2 regions of the Streptomyces sp. NPDC003248 genome follow, and region 2 is predicted to be linked to the other one. Evidence: riboswitches for the same ligand, from Rfam matches in the RefSeq annotation. Region 2 holds a riboswitch; the other holds the start of a gene.
The links. A riboswitch is a leader RNA that binds a small molecule or an ion and turns the genes downstream of it on or off. The one in region 2 is predicted to bind glycine.
Positions count from the first base shown of each region.

Region 1 (6,786 bases), on a different contig from region 2:
CGTGCGGTTGCCCTGACGGGCGGGTGCTCCGGGAGGCCGGATCGGTCACCCGTTCCCGGCCCGACTACCCAAACGTCCCGGGCACGGCCTAGGGTTGCTGTGTGAACGAGCTCGATGTCGTAGGTGTCCGGGTCGAGATGCCCTCCAACCAACCGATCGTGCTGCTGCGTGAAGTGGGGGGCGACCGTTACCTCCCCATCTGGATCGGACCGGGGGAGGCGACGGCCATCGCCTTCGCCCAGCAGGGCATGGCTCCCGCGCGGCCGCTGACCCACGACCTGTTCAAGGACGTGCTGGAGGCCGTCGGCCAGGAGCTCACGGAAGTGCGCATCACGGACCTGCGTGAGGGCGTCTTCTACGCCGAGCTGGTCTTCGCCAGTGGTGTCGAGGTGAGCGCCCGCCCGTCCGACGCCATAGCGCTGGCGCTGCGCACCGGGACGCCGATCTATGGCAGCGACACGGTCCTGGACGACGCGGGCATCGCCATCCCGGACGAGCAGGAGGACGAGGTGGAGAAGTTCCGCGAGTTCCTCGACCAGATCTCGCCGGAGGACTTCGGCACCAGCAACCAGTAGCGGGCGGTGCCCGTCCGTGCCCGGCCGGCGGGACGGTCCGCGCGCTGGAGGGGCGCCCGGGGCGTGCCCGGTGTGTCATGTGCCGGTGGCCCGTGAGAGCGGCGCACGGCCCCCGCTCCGCGCATTCGGCTAGCCTTTCCCCGCAGTGGGGTGCGGGAAACCGCTCCTTGGGTGATTATCACTCGGCGTGGCGAGTGTGGCGATCGTTGACGCACCCCTGGTGACTGCCTACCGTCGAGAAGGCAGGTCAAGGACGGAGGTCGGCGTGGGAAGCAGCGGCGACGGTACGGCTGGGGGTGCCCCCGGATTCGGTGTCGGGGGGAGCGGTCCGTACCCTTCCCCGAGTTCTCGGCTGCGCTCGGGCAGGGGGTACCCCGCGCACAGCGGCGGGGCCGACCTGGCTCCCCAGCGACCGGCTGCCGTGCCGAGCGGCGGAGGGACGGCGTCCATGGCGTCCGAGCAGATCGGCTACCGGGGCCCGACGGCGTGTGCGGCCGCCGGCATCACCTATCGACAACTGGACTACTGGGCGCGCACCGGGCTCGTCGAGCCGAGCGTGCGGCCCGCGCACGGGTCCGGCACGCAGCGTTTGTACAGCTTCCGGGACGTCGTCGTCCTGAAGATCGTCAAGCGGTTCCTCGACACCGGTGTCTCACTTCAGAACATCCGCACCGCCGTCCAGCACCTGCGTGAGCGCGGGTTTCGCGACCTGGAGCGCATGACGCTGATGAGCGACGGTGCCACGGTCTACGAGTGCACCTCGCCGGACGAGGTGCACGCGCTGCTCCAGGGCGGTCAGGGCATCTTCGGGATCGCGGTGGGCGTGGTGTGGCGGGACGTCGAGAGCGCGTTGTCCCAGCTGCACGGCGAGCGGGTGGACACCGGGGAGACGCTCGTCGGGCACAACCCGGCGGACGAGCTGGCGCGGCGGCGCAACCGGGCGGTCTGAGAGCCGACGTCCGGTGCTCCGGTGCCGTTGTGGGTGCGGTCCGGTGCTGTTGTCAGTGGTGTGGTGCAGCATCGGAGATGTGAGAAACGCGCCCACGATCCTGCATCTCGACATGGATGCCTTCTTCGCCCAGGCGGAGCAGGCGTCCAAGCCGAGTCTGCGCGGGAAGGCCGTCGTCGTGGGCGGGCTGGGGCCGCGCGGGGTGGTGGCGACCGCCTCGTACGAGGCAAGGGTCTTCGGTGTGCACTCGGCGATGCCCATGGCCCAGGCCCGCCGGCTGGCGCCGAACGCCGCCTATCTCACCCCGCGTTTCACGTTCTACCGGTCGATCAGCGACCAGGTGATGGGGTTGCTGCGGTCCCTGTCCCCGTTGGTCGAGCCGCTGAGCCTGGATGAGGCGTTCGTGGACCTGGAGGCCGGGGAGGCGGCCTGGGACAGCGGGTCGGCGCGGCTGGCCGGGGTGCGGCTGCGGGCGGACATCCGTGCGGTCACCGGCCTCACGGGATCGGTGGGACTGGCCGGCTCCAAGATGCTCGCGAAGATCGCCTCGGAGCAGGCCAAGCCCGACGGCCTGGTGCTGATCGAGCCGGGCACGGAGCGGGCGCTGCTCGGGCCGATGCCGGTGCGGACCCTGCCGGGGGTGGGTCCGGCGACCGGTGACCATCTGCGCCGGGCGGGGATCACCACGGTCGACGAGATCGTCGAGGCCGGTGAGGACGAGCTCGTGCGGCTGCTGGGCAAGGCCCACGGGCACGGCCTGTACGCGATGGCGCTGGCGCGGGACGACCGGCCCGTGGTGGCGGAGCGGGAGACCAAGTCGGTGTCGGTCGAGGACACGTACGACGTGGACATCCATGACCGGGTGCGGGTGGAGCTGGAGGTGCAGCGGCTGGCCGACCGGTGTGTGCGCAGGCTGCGGGGGGCCGGGCTGTCGGGGCGGACCATCGTGCTGAAGGTGCGGCGGTACGACTTCTCCACGCTCACCCGGTCCGAGACCCTGCGGGGGCCCACGGACGACCCCGCGGTGGTGCGGGAGGCGGCCGGCCGGCTGCTGGACGCGGTGGACACCACGGGCGGGGTGCGCCTGCTCGGGGTGGGTGTCAGCGGCCTGGCCGACTTCACCCAGGAGGATCTGTTCGCGCAGGTCGCCGAGGCGAGAGCGGAGGGCGTCGAGGAGGAGGTGCCGGACGAGCAGGTGCGCGAGGACGCGGCGCCGGACGGGCACCAGTGGCGTCCGGGGCACGATGTGCGGCATGCCGTACTGGGGCATGGCTGGGTGCAGGGCAGTGGTCTGGGGCGGGTCACCGTGCGGTTCGAGACACCGCAGTCGGAGGTGGGGCGGGTGCGCACGTTCCGGATCGACGACCCGGACCTGGAGCCGGCGGATCCGCTGCCGCTGGTGCGGCGAAGACCGGAGGAGGCCCCGACGGCGGACGGCGCGGTGGGAATCGCGGAAGGCGCGGTGGCGGACGTGGCGGGCGCGGCCGGGGAGGCGGGGCCGACGGGCAGCGTGCCGGCGGTCGAGGCGCCGGCGGTCGAGGTGCCGGGGGAGCGGCGGGGGGCCGTCCGGTGACCGCGGAGAGTTCTTCCGTGGTGGCGCCGGAGCGGTGTGCCGAGGTCCGGACGGTGGTGGAGCGGATCACGGCGTGGGCCCTCGGCCGGAATGACGTCGTCGGGGTGCTGCTGGTCGGGTCATGGGCCCGGGGTGCGGCGCGGCAGGACTCCGATGTCGATCTCGTGGTCCTGACGACCCGGGCCGCCGGGTACGCCGACGACGACGCCTGGCTCCGCGAGCTCGCCCTGGGGGAGGTGGTCCGTGTCGGGGCGTGGGGTCCTGTCACCGAGTGGCGGCAGGTCACCGCCTCCGGGCTGGAGGTCGAGGTGAACATCGGCGCGCCGGACTGGGCGTGCGCGGACCCCGTCGACGCCGGGACCCGGCGGGTCGTGCGGGGCGGCGCACGCGTCCTGCACGACCCCGCCGGGATGCTGGCGCGGCTGCTGCGGGCCTGCGGCTGACCGCGGGGTCAGACGTCGTCCCGGCCGGCCAGGGTGCCGAAGTCGTGGTCCTCCGCCGGGGGAGGGGCGCCCACGTCGAGGCCGTAGTGGTGGTAGAGCTGGAGCTCCTGCTCCGGGGAGAGGTGGCGGCCGACGCCGAAGTCCGGGGCGTCCTTGATCAGCGAGCGGTCGAAGGGGACGCGCAGGGTGCCCTCGACCAGCTCGCTGGGCTCCAGGGGGACGAAGGCGTCCCGGGAGAACAGGCCGGTCCGTATCGCCGCCCACTCGGGCACGCCGGTGGCGTCGTCGAGGTAGACCTCGTCGATCGTGCCGATCTTGGTGCCATGACGGTCGAACGCCTTGCGGCCGATCAGGTTGCGCGGATCGATGTCGGTCTGCACGGGCCCTCCACTTGGTCGCAACTCATCCGTAAGCACTACAAAAGAGCACATCGGTGATGGCGGCCACTCGACAGGGGGCACCGTTGACCTCGCTGATAGTCTGACTACGGCTGCTGACCCCGTGCGGGAGAGTCCTCCGGAGAACACCGGGGGCGCCGAAGGAGCAAATCCTCCCCGGAATCTCTCAGGCCCACGTACCGCACGGACGAGGTCACTCTGGAAAGCAGGGCGGACGATGGTTTCCGCCCTCACCGACGGTGAAAGCCGGGCGTCCACGGGCGGCCGGTGAAGCTCTCAGGTCGAGATGACAGAGGGGGAGGCCGTCCGGGTACCCGTGCCGTGGTGCCCCTCGAAGGTCGCGTCAGACCAGGAGGCCTCCGCAATGACCGCCCATCGCATTCCGCTCTCCGACCTCGAACGGGCGAACCCGTTCGAGCAGCGCCACATCGGGCCCGACCAGGAGGCGCGGGCCAAGATGCTCGCGCAGGTCGGGTACGGCTCGCTGGACGAGCTCACCGCCGCCGCCGTCCCCGATGTGATCAAGAACGCCGACGCGCTGGACCTGCCGGACGCGCGGTCCGAGGCCGAGGTGCTGGCCGAGCTGCGCTCGCTGGCCGACCGCAACCAGGTCCTCGACTCCATGATCGGCCTGGGCTACTACGGGACGTTCACGCCGCCGGTGATCCTGCGCAACGTCATGGAGAACCCGGCCTGGTACACGGCCTACACGCCGTACCAGCCGGAGATCTCCCAGGGGCGGCTCGAGGCGCTGCTGAACTTCCAGACCATGGTCGCCGACCTGACCGGGCTGCCCACGTCCGGTGCCTCGCTGCTCGACGAGGGCACCGCCGCCGCCGAGGCCATGGCGCTCTCCCGCCGCATGGGCAGGAACAAGAAGGGCCTGTTCCTGGTCGACGCGGACGCGCTGCCGCAGACCGTCGCCGTGATCGAGGCGCGGGCCGAGCCGACCGGCGTCGAGGTGGTCGTCGCCGACCTCGGCGACGGGATCCCGGCCGAGGTCGCCGAGCGCGAGATCAACGGCGTGCTCCTCCAGTACCCGGGTGCCTCCGGCGCCGTACGCGACATCAGGCCGGTCGTCGAGCAGGCCCACGCGCTGGGCGCGCTCGTCACCGTCGCCGCCGACCTGCTCGCGCTGGCGCTGCTGACGTCTCCCGGTGAGCTGGGCGCGGACATCGCGGTCGGCACGACGCAGCGGTTCGGTGTGCCGATGGGCTTCGGCGGGCCGCACGCCGGCTACATGGCCGTCCACGAGAAGTTCGCGCGCAGCCTGCCCGGCCGGCTCGTCGGCGTGTCCGTGGACGCGGACGGGAACAAGGCCTACCGGCTGGCGCTCCAGACGCGTGAGCAGCACATCCGCCGGGAGAAGGCCACCAGCAACATCTGCACCGCGCAGGTGCTGCTCGCCGTCATGGCCGGGATGTACGCCGTCCACCACGGCCCCGAGGGGCTCAGGACGATCGCGCGGCGCACCCACCGGTACGCCTCCGTCCTCGCCGGCGGCCTGAGGGCCGGCGGTGTCGAGGTCGTGCACGGCTCGTTCTTCGACACGCTGACCGTGCGGGTGCCCGGCCGGGCCGCCGAGGTCGTCGCCGCCGCGCGCGAGAACGGCGTCAACCTGCGCCTCGTCGACGCCGACCAGGTGTCGATCGCCTGCGACGAGACCACCGGGCGGGCCCAGGTGAGTGCCGTCTGGGCCGCCTTCGGGGTCGACGGGGACATCGAGGAACTCGACGCGGCGACCGAGGACGCGGTGCCGGCCGCGCTGCTGCGCACCGACGCGATCCTCACCCACCCCGTCTTCCACAGCCACCGCTCCGAGACCGCGATGCTGCGCTACCTGCGCCGGCTCGCCGACCGGGACTACGCGCTCGACCGCGGCATGATCCCGCTGGGCTCATGCACCATGAAGCTCAACGCGACCACCGAGATGGAGCCGGTCACCTGGCCCGAGTTCGGACAGCTGCACCCGTTCGCGCCCGCCGAGCAGGCGGAGGGCTACCTCACGCTCATCCATGAGCTGGAGGAACGTCTCGCCGAGGTCACCGGGTACGACAAGGTGTCCCTCCAGCCCAACGCCGGGTCGCAGGGCGAGCTGGCCGGTCTGCTCGCCGTACGCGGGTACCACCGGGCCAACGGCGACGAGCAGCGGACCGTGTGCCTCATCCCGTCGTCCGCGCACGGCACCAACGCCGCCAGTGCCGTGATGGCCGGCATGAAGGTCGTCGTGGTGGGCACGGCCGGGGACGGCGAGATCGACGTCGAGGACCTGCGGGCGAAGATCGACAAGCACCGGGACGAGCTCGCGGTCCTGATGATCACGTATCCGTCGACGCACGGCGTGTTCGAGGAGCACGTCGCCGACATCTGCGCCCAGGTGCACGAGGCCGGCGGACAGGTGTACGTCGACGGCGCCAACCTGAACGCGCTCGTCGGACTCGCCAGGCCGGGGCACTTCGGCGGTGACGTCTCGCACCTGAACCTGCACAAGACGTTCTGCATCCCGCACGGCGGCGGCGGCCCCGGCGTCGGGCCGGTGGCGGTGCGCGCGCACCTGGCGCCGTACCTGCCGAACCACCCGCTCCAGCCCGCCGCCGGGCCGGAGACGGGCGTGGGGCCGATCTCGGCCGCGCCCTGGGGCTCCGCGGGCATCCTGCCGATCTCGTGGGCGTACGTGCGGCTCATGGGCGGGGACGGGCTGAAGCGGGCCACGCAGGTGGCGGTGCTGTCCGCCAACTACATCGCCAAGCGGCTGGAGCCGCACTACCCGGTGCTGTACACCGGCCCCGGCGGGCTGGTCGCGCACGAGTGCATCATCGACCTGCGGCCGCTCACCAAGGCGACCGGG
Region 1 covers NZ_JBVHDT010000014.1:189,699-196,484, reverse strand. Annotated here, with positions in the region: gene ftsR (transcriptional regulator FtsR) at 1-16, shown strand, start outside; gene ACZ3KJ_RS28335 (bifunctional nuclease family protein) at 102-575, shown strand; gene ACZ3KJ_RS28330 (MerR family transcriptional regulator) at 841-1,524, shown strand; gene ACZ3KJ_RS28325 (DNA polymerase IV) at 1,604-3,097, shown strand; gene ACZ3KJ_RS28320 (nucleotidyltransferase domain-containing protein) at 3,115-3,540, shown strand; gene ACZ3KJ_RS28315 (PRC-barrel domain-containing protein) at 3,549-3,920, opposite strand; glycine riboswitch at 4,035-4,130, shown strand; gene gcvP (aminomethyl-transferring glycine dehydrogenase) at 4,303-6,786, shown strand, end outside.
Region 1: linked by a shared signal. The riboswitch ahead of gcvP (aminomethyl-transferring glycine dehydrogenase) and the one ahead of gcvT (glycine cleavage system aminomethyltransferase GcvT) in region 2 are both predicted to bind glycine.

Region 2 (6,786 bases):
GAAGACCGAGACGGCCACGGTGACTCCTCGGGACGGGGGTGGTGCGGGGTCTCCGCATCGGGGTGGTGCGGGCTCGGCGTGCCACCGGGCGCGGGATCGCCGCACCCGCGTGCCACCGGCGCGGGATCGCCGCACCGGGGTGGCGCCGGTCCGGGGCGTCCCGCGCACCCACCTACGAGTGTGCGGGACGCCCCGCCGAGAACCGGGGGACCTACTTGTTCAGACCGGGGTACAGCGGGTGCTTGTCCGCCAGGGCGACGACCCGGGCCTTGAGCGCCTGTGCGTCGTAGGACGGCTTCAGCGCCTGGGCGATCACGTCGGCGACCTCGGCGAAGTCCTCGGCGGTGAAGCCGCGGGTGGCGAGGGCGGGCGTGCCGATCCGCAGGCCGGAGGTGACCATCGGCGGGCGCGGGTCGTTCGGCACCGCGTTGCGGTTGACGGTGATGCCGACCTCGTGCAGACGGTCCTCGGCCTGCTGACCGTCCAGCTCCGACTCGCGCAGGTCGACCAGGAGCAGATGCACGTCGGTGCCGCCGGACAGGACGTTCACCCCGGCCTCGCGGGCGTCGGCGGCCGTCAGGCGCTCGGCGAGGATCTTCGCGCCCTCGACCGTACGGCGCTGGCGCTCCTTGAACTCCTCGCTCGCCGCGACCTTGAAGGACACCGCCTTGGCCGCGATCACGTGCTCCAGGGGACCGCCCTGGAAGCCCGGGAAGACGGAGGAGTTCAGCTTCTTCGCGAACTCCTTCTTCGCGAGGATGATGCCGCCGCGCGGGCCGCCCAGCGTCTTGTGGGTGGTGGAGGTGACGACGTCGGCGTACTCGACGGGGTTCGGGTGCAGGCCCGCCGCGACCAGACCGGCGAAGTGCGCCATGTCCACCCACAGGTACGCCTCGACCTCGTCGGCGATCCGGCGGAACTCGGCGAAGTCCAGCTGCCGCGGGTACGCCGACCAGCCCGCGATGATCACCTTCGGACGGTGCTCCTTGGCCAGCCGCTCGACCTCGGCCATGTCGACCAGGCCGGCCTCGTCCACGTGGTACGCGACCACGTCGAACTGCTTGCCGGAGAAGTTCAGGCGCATCCCGTGGGTCAGGTGACCGCCGTGCGCCAGGTCCAGGCCGAGGATGGTGTCGCCCGGCTGGGCCAGCGCGAACAGGGCGGCCTGGTTGGCGGAGGCGCCCGAGTGGGGCTGCACGTTGGCGTACTCGGCGCCGAACAGCTCCTTGATCCGGTCGATCGCGATCTGCTCGGCGACGTCGACGTGCTCGCAGCCGCCGTAGTAGCGGCGGCCGGGGTAGCCCTCGGCGTACTTGTTGGTCAGGACCGAGCCCTGCGCCTCCATGACCGCGAGCGGAGCGAAGTTCTCCGAGGCGATCATCTCCAGCGTGGACTGCTGGCGGCGCAGCTCGGCGTCGACCGCCGCGGCGATCTCCGGGTCGAGCTCGTGCAGGGGCGTGTTCAGGACAGACATGCGTCTACGACTCCTCAGCCGGCGGTGTAGGCGGTGTACTCGTCGGCGGAGAGCAGTTCTTCCTGCTCGCCCGAGACGCGTACCTTGAACAGCCATCCGCCCTCGAAGGGGGCGGAGTTCACCAGCGCCGGATCGTCGACGACATCCTGGTTGACCTCGACGATCTCGCCGTCGACGGGCGAGTACAGCTCACTGACCGACTTGGTCGACTCCAGCTCGCCGCAGGACTCGCCCGCGGTCACCGAGTCGCCGACCGCCGGGAGCTGCACGAAGACCACGTCGCCGAGCGCGTTGGCCGCGTGCTCCGTGATGCCGACCGTCGAGACGCCGTCCTCGGCGGCCGACAGCCACTCGTGCTCCTTGCTGTAGCGCAGCTGCTGGGGGTTGCTCATGGCCTGAATTCTCCTGTACGCGGGGGAGTGCTGGTGAAGGGGGGACTGCTGAATACGTTCGTGAGCAGCGGAAATGTGCGCAGGGTCACGCGCACCGGCCGTCCCGGCGGCGATCTCTGCCCCCGGGTCTTCGCTTCCGGGGGTCTTTACTTCTGTCGCCGGTAGAACGGCAGCGCCACGACCTCGTACGGTTCGTGGCTGCCCCGGATGTCCACGCCGACACCCGGCGTGCCCGGTGCCGCGTGCGCGGCGTCGACGTACGCCATCGCGATCGGCTTGCCCAGCGTGGGGGAGGGGGCGCCGGAGGTGACCTCGCCGATGGTCTCGCCGCCCGCGACCACCGCGTACCCGGCGCGCGGCACCCGGCGGCCCTCGGCGACCAGGCCGACCAGGACGCGCGGCGGGTCCGTCTCCGCGCGCGAGGCCGCCTCGGCGAGCGCCGCGCGCCCGACGAAGTCGCCCTCCTTGCCGAACTTGACCACCCGGCCGAGGCCGGCGTCGAAGGGGGTCAGCGCGGTCGACAGCTCGTGCCCGTACAGCGGCATGCCGGCCTCCAGGCGCAGCGTGTCCCGGCAGGACAGGCCGCAGGGGACCAGTCCGGCGCCCTCGCCGGCCTTGGTCAGGGCCTGCCACAGCTCCACCGCGTGCTCCGGCTTCACGAACAGCTCGAAGCCGTCCTCGCCGGTGTAGCCGGTGCGGGCGATCAGCGCCGGGACCCCGGCGACGGTGCCGGGCAGTCCGGCGTAGTACTTGAGGCCGTCGAGGTCGGCGTCGGTGAGGGACGCCAGGATGCCCGGCGACCGGGGGCCCTGGACGGCGATCAGGGCGTAGGCGTCCCGGTCGTCGCGGACCTCGGCGTCGAAGCCGGCGGAGCGCTCCTGGAGCGCGTCCAGCACCACCTGCGCGTTCGAGGCGTTCGCGACGACCATGTACTCGGTGTCGGCGAGCCGGTAGACGATCAGGTCGTCGAGGATGCCGCCGTCGGCCCGGCAGATCATCGTGTAGCGGGCGCGGCCGACGCCGACGGACGCGATGTCGCCGACCAGGGCGAAGTTCAGCAGGGCGGCCGCCTGCGGACCGGTGACGGTGATCTCGCCCATGTGCGAGAGGTCGAACAGGCCGGCGCGGGTGCGGACGGCGTGGTGCTCGTCGCGCTCGGAGCCGTAGCGCAGCGGCATGTCCCAGCCGGCGAAGTCGGTCATCGTGGCACCGAGCGAGCGGTGCACGGCGTCGAGCGCGGTACGGCGCTGCCGCGAGGGTTCGGTACTGCTCATCGGACGGTCGTCTCCCAGGGCGAGGGGCCCCGCGCGAGCACAGCCGGGCGCGGGGGAGGGCGAGGAAAGTCCTCCCCATCTGTCATCGGAACCTGAGAGGTTCGCCATGACCGCGGGTGATCGGCGACGATCACGCGGTCCTGACTTGCACCTTGGGTGGGGCCCTGTGGCAGCGGCCCGCTTTTCAGATGTGCCTCGCCCGCGCGGTAACGGGGCCTGAGAGATTCAAGGGAGGGACTTGCTCCTTCGGCGCCCGGACACGGTCCGGGACTCTCCCGCGCGGATTCAAACGGCCGGTATGCAGTTGGCGCGGCCATCATTGCACGCCCGGCCCGCGTCACGGCAGGCCGCATCTGTAACCGGCTTGTGGCGGGACGCGTACGAAACAGGAAGACACCGAGCATTACCTTCTCTTTACGCTCGAAGGGGAGAAGACTTGTCTGACCCCAGGGGAGGACGATGACGGTGAACAGGACCACGGCGTACGCGACGACCTCGGCGATCGCGCTGCCCGCGCAGCCCGCGACCCCGGCCCGGGGGGTGTGCGGTACGGCCCGCGCGTCCGTCGTCCGCGACCTGCGCGACCGCGCCGGCCACAGCCCGCACGGCCTGCTGTTCGGCCCGCGCGACCTGGTCGTCGTCACGGGCCTGCCGGGCAGCGGCAAGTCCACCCTGATGCGGCGCACGGTGAACGGCGTCCGCATCGACTCCCAGGACACCCGCGACCGCTGGGACGCCCGCGTGCCGCGCTTCCTGCCGTACGCGCTCTACCGCCCGCTCGTCCGCGTCGCCCACTACGCCGGGCTGCGCCGCGCCGTGCGCGCCGGCGGGGGCGTCGTGGTGCACGACTGCGGCACGCAGGCCTGGGTGCGCGCCTGGCTGGCCCGCGAGGCTCGCCGACGTGGCGGCACCCTGCACCTGCTGATGCTCGACGTCACCCCCGGCACCGCCCTGGAGGGCCAGCGCGAGCGCGGCCGGGGCGTCTCCCGCTACGCCTTCCTGCGCCACCGCCGGGCCGCCTCCCGCCTCCTGCGCTCCGTCGAGCGGGGCCGCCTCCCCGAGGGCTGCGGCTCGGCGATCCTCCTCGACCGCCCCGCGGCGGACGCCCTCCGCCGCATCGCCTTCACCGGCTGATCCGCTCGTCCTCGCCCTCCCCGCCCTCCCTTCCCCGACGGCGGACCCCGGCAGACCGCACCCCCGGCCCCGGCGCCCCGGCCGCACGGGGCGGCCGTCGGCACGGGGCGTCGGAGGGGTGCTCGGGTGGCGTGCGGGTGGCGGGGGGACTCGCTCTTCCGTCTTGGCCGGCCTCGCCGGGGCGGTCGGGTGGGGCGGCCGCCCGCGCAGGCGCCCGGGTCCCGCGCGGGTGGCGCGGGGACCCACTCCCGCTTCGGTCGGCCCCCGCCGGTCGGGAGCCGCAGGCTCGGGCCGTGGCCGAGGGAAGCCTCCGGGTGCCGCGCCGCGGGCTGTGGCTGAGGGGGCGCGCCCTTCCGTACCGCGCCAAGGGCTGTGGCCGAGGGGGCGTCCTTCCGTACCGCGCCGAGGGGGCGTCCCTTCCGTACCGTGCCGCGGGCAGTGGCCGGCGGTGCTGTTCGGGGGCGGTGGCCGGGGGTGCCCTTCGGGGAGCGTGCCGTGGGCTGTGGGGCCGGTTGCCGGTACCCGCTAGCCTTTCAGCTCCAGCAGCGGTTCCCAGCAGGCGGTAGACAGATGGATTTCCCCCCGGCGGACTTCCCGGCGGACCACTTCGCGGACTTCCCGGCACAGTCGCACCCCCCGTCGCACGGCGGATGGCCCAGCAACGAGCTGGAGGAGGTGCTCTCGGCCTCCCTCGGCGTGCCGGAGGCCGGCGGGCGGATCGTGGAGGTGCTCGGCCGCAGCTTCGTGTGGATCCCGCTGCCCAGCGGCGGCGGCCCGCACAGCGGCCCCCTCGACCTGCCCACGCTGGAACTCCACGGCCAGGCCTTCGTGCCCGTCTTCAGCTCGGAGGAGCAGTTCCGCCAGGTCGTCGGCTCGCACATGTCGTACACGATCGCGCCGGCCGTCGAGTTCGCCCGCGGCCTGCCGCCGCAGGTGGGCATCGTGCTGAACCCGGACGGCGTGGTCGGCATGCCGTTGCCCCCGCCGGCCGTGGCCGAGCTGTGCCGCACCGTGCGCACCCCGCTGGACGGCCCGTCGAGCGGCGGCCGGGTCCGCCTCTTCGAGCCCGACTGGCAGGACGACCCCGTCGACTTCCTCACCGCGGCCTCGGCCGAGTTCGAGGCGACCGGCGTCGTCCTCACGGCCCGCCGCTGCCTCGCCGCCATCGAGACGGCCGACCCGGTCATGTTCGTCGGTGTGGAACTCTCCGTGTGGGAGGGCGACCTGAGGGCGCTTCCCCTGGAGGCCCTCGGCCGGGCCCTGGGCGCCGTCCCCCCGAAGTGGCCGGTCAACCTCGTCCTCCTCGACGTGACGGAGGACCCGGTGGGCCGGTGGATGAAGGAACGGGTCCGCCCCTTCTACACCAGGGCCGGCTGACCGCCCGCCCGGACGCCCCCGCGACCGCCGGCGACGGACAACCCACCCCTCGGTGGGCGCCCGTTGTCGGCGGAGCCGCCTAAGCTGGTCTCCGACGCGGGGCAACCGAGAGAAGGGGCGGTACAGGTGAGCGCCAGCGGCATCGCGGCCGGGCAGGTCGAGCACATGCTGCGCCAGGTCACGCCCGGGCGCTACGACGCCTACGAGGCGCTCCTGCGCGCGCTCGCGACACCGACCACCGGCCAGGTCTGGATGCTGCTGTGGCAGGGACAGGCCGGCTCCCCGGACGCCCAGTACGGCACCATGGAGGTCGAGGGCCACGGCTACGCCCCCTGCGTCACCTCCGCCCAGGAGCTCTCCGCCAGCGGCTGGAACAGGTCGTACGAGGTCGTCGACGGCCTGGACGTGGCGCGCACGCTCTACCCGGACCACTACGGCCTCTGGCTGAACCCGCACGCCCCGGGCGGCGGCGTCGGCATCCCCTGGCTCGATCTGCGGCGGATCGCCACCGGCCTGGAGCGCCAGCCCGCCGGACCCCTGCGGCTGTCCGAACCCGCCATCGAGATCCCGCAGTTCTACGCCCTCCTCGCCCAGAACGCCCACCGCACCCCCGCCCTGCGCTCGCTGCGCCGCGCCTGGGTGCAGCCCGCGCTGGGCGCGCCCTACCTCGCCCTCGGCCTCGACGTGTACGACACCTCCCCGCCGGCGGTGGACGCGGTGCGGGCGATGATGCAGCAGTCGATCGGCGCCGTGCCGGAGGGACTGCCCGTGTCGACGGTCGCGATGAGCGACGACTACGACCCGGTCGTGATGTGGATGCGCACCCACGCCCGCCCGTTCTACGACCGTGAGGCCCACGCCCCGGCGGCCCCCGCCCAGGCCCCGGCCACCGGATACGGCTACCCGGGCCCACGCCCCTACTGACCGTCACCGCCCGTGTCCGGCCGAGGGGTCGGGCCCGCCCCGGAACCGGCCGCGGTGGTGCCCCCGCCGGGCCGCGGCGACACGGGATCACCCGACGTAGCGCCCGTTTCGCGCAGTTCGCCGCCCCCGTCGCGACGGGCGCCGCGGGACGGGCTTCCGTCACGCTGAGTGGTGCGTCAACTCGCGTGTGTCGCACTGACGTTGGGTCCTT
Region 2 covers NZ_JBVHDT010000004.1:73,142-79,927, reverse strand. Annotated here, with positions in the region: gene ACZ3KJ_RS12150 (L-serine ammonia-lyase) at 1-18, opposite strand, end outside; gene glyA (serine hydroxymethyltransferase) at 212-1,474, opposite strand; gene gcvH (glycine cleavage system protein GcvH) at 1,489-1,866, opposite strand; gene gcvT (glycine cleavage system aminomethyltransferase GcvT) at 2,013-3,140, opposite strand; glycine riboswitch at 3,210-3,334, opposite strand; glycine riboswitch at 3,335-3,428, opposite strand; gene ACZ3KJ_RS12130 (AAA family ATPase) at 3,600-4,274, shown strand; gene ACZ3KJ_RS12125 (enhanced serine sensitivity protein SseB) at 4,845-5,651, shown strand; gene ACZ3KJ_RS12120 (enhanced serine sensitivity protein SseB C-terminal domain-containing protein) at 5,778-6,575, shown strand.